Regions from separate parts of the Pedobacter jaeyakensis genome, predicted to be linked through region 3. Evidence: riboswitches for the same ligand, from Rfam matches in the RefSeq annotation. Region 3 holds a riboswitch; each other region holds the start of a gene.
What was found. A riboswitch is a leader RNA that binds a small molecule or an ion and turns the genes downstream of it on or off. The one in region 3 is predicted to bind S-adenosylmethionine.
Positions count from the first base shown of each region.

Region 1: another riboswitch for S-adenosylmethionine. It lies ahead of ACXZ1K_RS09860 (O-acetylhomoserine aminocarboxypropyltransferase/cysteine synthase family protein); the one in region 3 lies ahead of ACXZ1K_RS12075 (cysteine desulfurase family protein).
Region 2: another riboswitch for S-adenosylmethionine. It lies ahead of metH (methionine synthase); the one in region 3 lies ahead of ACXZ1K_RS12075 (cysteine desulfurase family protein).

Region 1 is NZ_CM136921.1:2,213,841-2,216,995, forward strand. Features, by position in the region: gene ACXZ1K_RS09855 (homoserine O-acetyltransferase family protein) at 1-446, opposite strand, end outside; gene ACXZ1K_RS09860 (O-acetylhomoserine aminocarboxypropyltransferase/cysteine synthase family protein) at 469-1,773, opposite strand; SAM riboswitch class I at 1,987-2,099, opposite strand; gene ACXZ1K_RS09865 (trans-sulfuration enzyme family protein) at 2,258-3,155, opposite strand, start outside.
Region 2 is NZ_CM136921.1:1,336,834-1,339,988, reverse strand. Features, by position in the region: gene ACXZ1K_RS06065 (NAD(P)H-binding protein) at 1-92, opposite strand, end outside; gene ACXZ1K_RS06060 (ribosomal maturation YjgA family protein) at 158-553, shown strand; gene ACXZ1K_RS06055 (GIN domain-containing protein) at 610-1,224, opposite strand; SAM riboswitch class I at 1,474-1,583, shown strand; gene metH (methionine synthase) at 1,721-3,155, shown strand, end outside.
Region 3 is NZ_CM136921.1:2,699,604-2,702,758, reverse strand. Features, by position in the region: gene ACXZ1K_RS12080 (sterol desaturase family protein) at 1-742, opposite strand, end outside; gene ACXZ1K_RS12075 (cysteine desulfurase family protein) at 736-1,893, opposite strand; SAM riboswitch class I at 1,946-2,048, opposite strand; gene ACXZ1K_RS12070 (NAD(P)-dependent alcohol dehydrogenase) at 2,373-3,155, opposite strand, start outside.

The DNA.
Region 1 (3,155 bases), 490 kb from region 3:
TCAATGATCGACCATTCCAATGCTTGTTGACCGCCTAGTGATCCGCCAATCAGTACTTTGATATTTTCAATCTCCAAATGTGCTGCTAACAATCGATGAGCTGCTACAAGATCCCTTATGGTAAATTCCGGAAAGGAAAGATAATAAGGCTGACCGGTTACCGTATTTTCACTTAATGGGTTGCTTGTACCATAATGGGAGCCTAATACGTTAGCACAAATGATGTAATGCTCTTCTGGATTAAAAAGATCATTGTTGCCGAAGAGGCCTTTCCACCAATCTAAAACATCAGCGTTAGCAGTTAAGGCATGGCAAACCCAAATAACATTATCTTTATTTGCATTTAATTTACCATAAGTCTGATAAGCGATTTGAAGGCCGGGCAGGGTTTTACCACTCTCAAATTCGAAAAGTTCATTATGAAAATATGTAGAAATAGTACTCATTCAGTTGATGAAATAATTGATTTTAGTGATGAATCGCTGCAAATGCTTGTTCTAAATCTGCTTTAATATCATCGATATGCTCAATACCCACAGAGATTCTCAATAAACTTGGTGACACTCCAGAGGCGATCTGCTCGCTTTCACTAAGTTGCTGATGAGTTGTTGCTGCGGGCTGGATAATTAGTGTTTTTGCATCGCCAACATTTGCAAGGTGGCTAATTAGTTTTAGACTATCCACTAGCTTAGATGCATTTTCAAGGTCGCCATGAAGCTCAAATGATAATACCGCGCCAAAACCGTGCTTTAAATACTTTTTGGCGTTGGCATGATATGGGCTACTTTCAAGACCTGGATAATTAACTTTTTTTACCGATTCATGGCCTTCTAACCAGTTCGCAAGGTCAAGAGCATTGTCTACGTGTCGTTGTACCCTTAGAGAAAGTGTTTCAAGTCCTTGAGTCAGTAGAAAAGAATTAAAAGGTGATAGCGCAGGACCGAAATCCCTCAATCCCTCAACCCTTGCACGGATAATGAACTGAATATTGCCAAAAGGCCCGGCGGCACCAAAAACATCGCTAAATATTAAACCATGATAGCCTTCGGAAGGTTCGCTAAACTGAGGAAATTTTCCATTGCCCCAGTTATAATTTCCTCCGTCAACGATCACTCCGCCTATACTTGTTCCATGACCGCCAATCCATTTCGTAGCAGATTGAACAACGATGTGCGCGCCATGTTCCAACGGTCTGAACAGGTAGCCCGCAGCACCGAAAGTATTGTCAACAATTAAGGGGAGATCGTACTTATTGGCAATTGCAGCTAATTTTTCAAAGTCTGCAACACTAAATGCCGGATTGCCAATGCTTTCCAGGTAAATGGCTTTGGTGTTTGCATCGATTTTTCTCTCAAAATCTTGCTCGTCATCGCCATTGGCAAATCTCACTTCTATCCCTAATCTTTTGAAAGCAACTTTAAACTGGTTGTAAGAACCACCATACAAATGAGAAGAGGAAACAAAATTATCACCAGCTTGTAGTATGTTATTCAAAGCGATAAACTGTGCCGCCTGCCCAGAACCAACTGCCAAGGCCGCAACACCACCCTCCAAAGCAGCTACTCTTTTTTCGAACACATCCGTGGTCGGATTCATGATACGTGTATAAATATTTCCAAACTCTTTTAACGCAAAAAGGTTCGCACCATGCTCAGAATTTTTAAACCCGTATGAGGTAGTTTGATAAATAGGTACTGCTCTGGAACCAGTTGTCGGATCAATTTCCTGACCAGCATGTAATTGTAATGTTTCGAATTTATATGAGGTTGACATGTTTTCTTTTTTATAGTGAACTGTTAAAATGAATTTGCACCCAGTGGGGGCATACTTAATTTCCGTACCCTTTTTAAGGGCCTTCCGAATGAATGGGTAATACAGATGGAAGATTTACAAACTATAGCATGCAACAGCACATACAACGGGTATGTTGGGCTATAAAACAATTCGTTTGATCCGGTGAGATTTTTACATTTTTCATCTTGTTTCAATTTATCTTTCCAAATAGCACCATGCTTTTTGGTCAGGAATTGGCACCTTCTCCATTTGGGAGGGTTGCCAGTGGGTCATTGAGCCTGTCTCTCGCCACTTCTTTATAAATCAAACCTGAAAATAGGATTGACTTTCTTAGCTATTGCTAGATATTGATACAAATGTAATAGGGTAAGCTTCAAAAACCAAAATATAATTCTGAAAATTTAGCAAATATCTGTTTATTAGATATATAATTTATTTTTTGTTATACAAACTTCATCGTTGTTTATGTAGAATATTGATTTAAAGCTTGGTTCAAATCAGCAATAAGGTCGTCAATATGTTCCAGTCCAACAGATATCCGAATTAAATTCTGTGGTGTTTTAGTGTCTGGGCCTTCTACTGAAGCGCGGTGCTCTATCAGACTCTCAACGCCCCCTAAACTGGTAGCCTGTGCAAATATTTTAACGGCATTTACAACACGCCTTGCTTCTTGAGCGCCACCTTTAACTAGTATGGACAACATCCCGCCAAACGCAGACATTTGCTTTCTGGCTATTTCATATTGTGGATGTGACGACAATCCTGGATAAAAAACTTGTTCTACCGCTGCATGTGTTTCTAAAAACTTGGCCAATGCATATCCATTCTCACTATGGGCTCGCATCCGGTATGGCAATGTTTTGATACTTCTTAATAATAAGAAGCAATCGAATGGAGAAGGAACTGCGCCTCCAATTTGTTGAACATTTCGTATTGCCTGCCATAGCTCATCCTGTTTAGCTGTTATCAATACTCCACCTAAAACATCGCTGTGACCACCGATATATTTCGTAGATGAATGCATTACAATGTCAGCACCTAGTACAATTGGGTTTTGAAGACATGGAGAAGCGAAAGTACTATCGCAGGCCAGTATGAGGTGGTGTGCTTTTGCAAGCTTAGCAATTGCTTTAATATCGGTTACCTTAAGCAAGGGGTTTGATGGTGTCTCAATCCAAATCAATTTGGTGTTTGATTTAATATGGGATTGAATCAGTTCCAGATTTGTTTGATCAATGAAATCAAATTCCAACGTTTCTGCAAAGATAGATTGAAGCTGTTTCTTGAATCCCCAATACATGTCATCCGGGGCGATGATATGACTACCAGGCTTCAATGCTTGAAACAGGCTCATGCCGGCC
Region 2 (3,155 bases), 1.4 Mb from region 3:
ACCTTTTCCAAACGGTTATCTGCGAGAAGTAACTTTACAAGTTCTTTACCTACCAGTCCGGTTGCACCAATCACCAATGCTATTTTTTTCATATTGTTAAGTCCTATTCATACAAAGTAAACAATTAACAATTAAGACACTACATTTGTGACAGGCAATGGCGAATACTAATAAAAATACAAAAACAAGACTGGTTTATCTATTACTCATTTTCATCGTAATTTTTGGAGGTCTCATGTCAAGGCGTATACCAGCAATACCTCCCGGGTTTGGTGATTTGCTGTGGGCAGTAATGATATTTTTAATGATTAGATGCTTAATCATCCGGGCCCGTATAAGCACTGTTGCAATATCAAGTTTATTAATCTGCTATGTAGTGGAATTTAGTCAACTCTACCACGCTTCGTGGATAGACCATGTAAGAGCAACAACTTTAGGTGCTTTAGTTTTGGGCCGGGGATTTTTATGGAGCGATATACTAGCGTATACAATAGGGGTCTTGACTTGCGTAGTAATAATTGGCTTCTCCAGTTTTAGAAGCAAGCTAACATAAAAATAGCGACTGTTATTTAATAGCCGCTATTTTTATATATATTGAAACGTATCTGCTTACTTGGCAATGGCCATTGATGATCTGTCTGCGATCATTATTTCCTCAGATGCATACTGTGAGGATTTTAAAGTGGCAAAATTGTTGAATTTTACATTATTCATATTACTTGCGACAATTGTACTTTGGTCTGCAGTTCCGCTGATTTTTAATACTGCGCTATCATTTACAACGCTGTAAATACTACCAACGGTTGCTTTAATCCTGGCAGTTGCACTTTGGCTTAAAAACAATTGAAGATATTTTACATCGAAGTTGTTGCTGGTTACCACCACTGATTGTCCGTATGCTTCAATGCGTTGAAGATCTTTAACAGTGATGTTGATGGTCACTTGCGATGATTCCATTGAATTGATGTATAGTGTTTGGCCCTTGCTCAATACTGAAGTTTTCTCAGGATTAAAGCTTTCCGTCCCTTGTACAATTTCTTTATCACCTTGTGTTAAAATGATCTTCACGTTTCCGCTAACCCAAATCTTGTTGAAATTTATAACTGAAGGAATTCGTGATGAGATGGTAGTGGGCTGCTGAGTTGCGAAAGTTGAGAAAGCGGAAGAAGTTAAAACTACTACTGTTAATGCTGCTGCGAATAATGTTTGTGTTAGAGTTTTCATGTCGTTTGATTTTTGAGGTCTTTTTTGTCGTTTTGTAATTAAGACGTAGGGATGACAAAAACGTTGCACGGCATTTTGGAATACTATACCAGTATTGGGTAAGTACCGACCAAACCCGAATATTATTCGACGAACGCCTCCATCAAAATTTAATTTCCATTCAGTCTTGCTACAGGCCCATATAGCGAACTTTATTCGTATTAATAGTTGTTTTTTTGGAAATGATTTTTCTTTGTTGCACTTTTGTACTGCTTATAGAGAAAGACGGAGGGATTAGACCCTGCGAAGTCTTAGCAACCTGTGCTTACAAGGTGCTACATTCTACTGAAGCCTGTTATTTGGCCTCTGAAAGATAAGTTAGTTGACGGCAGAGATGCCAATCGGTTAGCAGACTTTATCATTCTCGTTAAGCTTTGTTTATAATTCGTTCGGCACTTGTTTTGGCTCCGCCACTATCAAAAACAGCTTATTATCAACTCATATGGATACTATTTAAATGAACATTAGAGAAGAATTAGAAAAACGTATTCTGATCATCGACGGTGCAATGGGTACTATGATCCAGCGCTATGTTTTAACCGAAGAGGATTTTAGGGGAGAACGTTTTAAAGATCATCCTTGCGATGTAAAGGGCAACAATGATCTGCTCAACATCACGCGGCCGGATATTATCAAAGCTATTCATACAGAATACCTCAAGGCTGGAACTGATATTATTGAGACCAACACTTTTAGTACCCAACGCATTTCGCTGGCCGATTACCAGATGGAAGAGCTTGATTACGAAATGAGCTTTGAAGGAGCTAAAATTGCTAAAGAAGCCATCAATGAGTTCATGGCCAACAATCCCGACAGGAAATGCTTCGTTGCGGGTGCGGTTGGGCCAACAAACCGAACCCTTTCCATATCACCAGATGTGAATGATCCAGGCTACAGAGCGCTTACATTCGACCAGTTGGTTGATGCCTATGATGTTCAGATCAGGGGATTGGTTGACGGAGGTGCTGATGTACTGCTAATTGAAACAATATTCGATACTTTAAATGCAAAGGCAGCCATTTATGCAATTAAGCAATATGAAAAAATAATTGGTAGGAAAATAGAGATCATGATCTCAGGAACAATAACAGATGCTTCTGGAAGGACACTATCTGGCCAAACTGTGGAGGCCTTTTTGAACTCTGTAATTCATGCGAAGCCGCTAAGTATCGGCTTTAATTGTGCGCTTGGCGCAAAAGACATGAGGCCACATATTGAAGAACTATCGGCGAAGGCAGGTTGTTACGTATCGGCCTACCCAAATGCTGGTTTGCCAAATGAATTTGGTGCCTATGATGAAATGCCTCATGAAACTGCCCACCTGGTGGAAGATTTCATACAGCATGGGTTTGTTAACATTGTAGGTGGATGCTGCGGCACCACACCCGATCATATTGGCTGCATTGCTGAAAAAGCCAAGGGTATTGAACCAAGAAAAATACCTGAAATACCAGAATATCTCCGCTTGAGCGGATTGGAGCCTGTTGCGATCACGCCCGAAAGTATTTTTGTTAATATTGGTGAGCGAACAAATATCACAGGGTCTCCTAAATTCTCTAAACTTATCTTAAGCGGAGACTTTGAAGCTGCACTCACTGTGGCAAGACAACAAGTAGAAGGCGGAGCACAGGTGATAGACGTCAACATGGACGAAGGGATGATTGACTCTGAAGCCGCGATGACCAAATTTTTGAACCTGATTGCTTCTGAACCGGATATTTCTAAGCTACCGATCATGGTTGACTCATCAAAGTGGACGGTGATTGAAGCAGGTTTAAAGTGTTTACAGGGCAAAGGAATTGTAAACTCCATTTCTCTTAAGGAGGGTGAAGACAAATTCAGGGAAAGTGCCCTTAAGATCATGACTTACGGAGCAGCCGTAGTAGTGATGG
Region 3 (3,155 bases):
ATTCCAAAAAATAGTGAAAATGCTGCCAAAGAAAGGAATAACTATTCACTGGGTGAGTCAGACCATACTTGGGTGGGGTTAACTCCTGCTGAAACGTACCAAAAAGTTTATCCCAGAACACAAATACATCACCATAATTTTTATCCAAATAGTGTTCATCGCTAGCATGATGGATGCCATGGATAGATGGCGTTACAAAAATATATTCCAAATATCGTAAATTCTTACCTAATTGCGTGTGCGTAAAAAACGAATACCCGCCGTGCACTACCAATATAGTAATCACCATATTAGGATGGAACCCAACGAATGGCAAAACACACCAAAAGCAATTTCGAATTAGAGCCTGGAAAACTGTAATTCTCGAGGCGACGGTTAAATTAAACTCTTCACTTTGATGATGAACGATGTGTGCGGCCCAAAATAGATTCACCTCATGTCCCAACCTATGATACCAGTACCAAACAAAGTCTGTAGAAAGGATCAGCAGTACCCAAACCCACCATACATTAGAGATTTGAAAAATTGCATGATTACTATAAATCCAGGCATATAGGCTGTAAAAACTTGCTGAGATCAGCAGATTCAGCAAACGTTCTGCAATTCCTACGCTAAGGTTACTAATTGAACTTTCATATTTAAAAACCTCCTTACGCTTATCCGCACTAGTAAGCCTATATTCCAGCCATAGGAAAAGGAAAAAAGCAGGAATTGCAAAAGCCAGGTAATTAACTGCTAGCATACGGAACTAATTTCTCTCAGTGCATCCTTCACATATAATGAAGCTAACCTGTCCACAGCCTCACTTACCTCATCTTCAGTCGTATATCTGCTAAATGAAAACCTGATATTGGTTTGCTTATTGGCTAATCCAAGCGCAGACAATACATGAGAACTGGATCGACTTGAGCAAGCACTTCCTCCAGAGGCACAAATTCCATGATGGTCAAGATAACTCAGCACAGATTGCCCATTTTCCGGATTTGGTAGTGAAACACTAAGTACAGTTGCCAAGCTTTGCTGTTTGCTGGCTGAGTGCCCATTAAATTTAATTCCAGGTATTTTGCTAAGTAAATCGTTAATCATTTTTCCTTTGACGTTTATAAAATGCTGATGATGTTGACTTAAATTAGTGTAAGCCAGTTCCAATGCCTTGGCCAAACCAACTATGCTGCTTACGTTTTCTGTACCACTTCGCAAACCTCGCTCTTGCGCACCGCCATTTAACATGGGTATTAGCCTTTCAGGGTTCCGAGCGTACAAAAAGCCAATACCTTTAGGACCGTGAAACTTATGAGCAGAACCTACCAGGAAATCTGCGCGTAGAAGTTTAGTATTGTATTGATACTGGCAGATGGACTGCACGGTATCCGTATGGAAAATTGCGCCGAAGCTTTGACAGACTTCAGCTATCTGATGAATATCGTTAAGGTTACCAATTTCATTATTGGCATGCATCAAAGAAACAAATGCACTTTCATTTTTTTCCAGCAACACCTGAAGATGAGGTATTGATAATGCTCCTTGGTCGTCATTCTTAACAAAGAACAACTTAATGGTTCCAGATTTCTCCAATTGCTTTAAGGTATTCAATACCGCGTGGTGTTCCAGTTGGGAAGTTATGGCCACCTTAATACCGTTGGCACGGATAGCAGAAACGATAGCAGTATTATCAGCCTCTGTACCCCCTGAGGTAAATATGATAGATTTAGGATCGGCATTTAGCAAATCTGCAATTGTTTTTCTGGATTGTTCAATAGCTACTTTTGCAGCTCTCCCCTCATAATGTGAGGAAGAAGGATTTCCGTAGCTTTCAAATAAATAAGGCTCCATCGCATTAAATACATCCCGACTAAGCGATGTGGTAGCTGCATTGTCTAAGTAAATTTTCATCTTTTAAACTTTAATTTTTAAGCTTACACATCCAGGTTTCCGACGGGCACAAATCTTATCTTACCGCAACCATGTTGCGGAAGGAGTTAGCACCTTATTAAAAACAGGTTGCTAAGACGTCAAAGGGCCTTTCCCTCAGTCTTTCTGGATAAGTAAACAATTAATAAACTAGTTTTTTATTAAGGGCTGCCTCAAAAAGACAGCCCTTAAAAACCAAATATAATTTAACGAGTTTTTTTAGAGCATGCTTCACAGCAGACCCCCATTTCAGGTTGCAATGAGTAAACAACCTGACTTCGGTATGGCCATCCAGCACTACCGGCTACAAACAAAACATGAATGCTGAATAGCTTTAATCTTGCATATCATGATGCAAATATAATAAAGACTACCAAATTAGTAGATTTAATTATAATATATTTTTAATCCATAAAAAAAGAGGCCAGAAGCCTCTTTCATAAATGTTTAATATCGTGTTACTACAATGTTGCAATATCAATTACAAATCTGTAGCGTACATCACCTTTTTGCATACGATCGTAAGCAGCATCAATATCTTTAATATCAATCATTTCTATATCCGAAACAATATTGTGTTCTGCACAAAAATCAAGCATTTCCTGAGTTTCCGCTATACCACCAATTCCAGATCCGGCAAGGCTTTTACGACCGCCTAATAAACTAAACGCAGCAACTTCTGCTGGCTTAGGTGGAACTCCGACACAAATCATCGTGCCGTCTGTTCTCAACAAGCTCAAATACATGTTAAAATCATGCTCTGCAGAAACTGTGTCCAGAATAAAATCAAAAGTGCCTCTCGCTGCTTTCACTTGCTCGGCATCAGTTGTTACTACGAAGTGATGTGCACCTAACTTTTTAGCATCTTCTTCTTTTTTTGGCGAAGTGCTTAAAACAGTTACTTCAGCACCAAAAGCCACACCGAACTTCACAGCCATATGACCCAAGCCACCTAGTCCAAGTACTGCAAGCTTATGTCCTTTGCCAACCTTCCAATGTCTTAAAGGAGAGTAGGTGGTGATACCAGCACATAATAATGGAGCTGTGGCTGCAAGATCTAATTTCTCAGAAATATGCAAAACGAACTCTTCTCTTACAACAATCGTATTACTATAACCACCATAAGTTGGTGAAGAACCATCACGCTCCATGCTATTATAGGTTCCTGTATTACCTTCAAGACAATACTGCTCCAGGTCTTTCTTACAATTTTCGCAAACTTGGCAAGAATCCACCATGCAGCC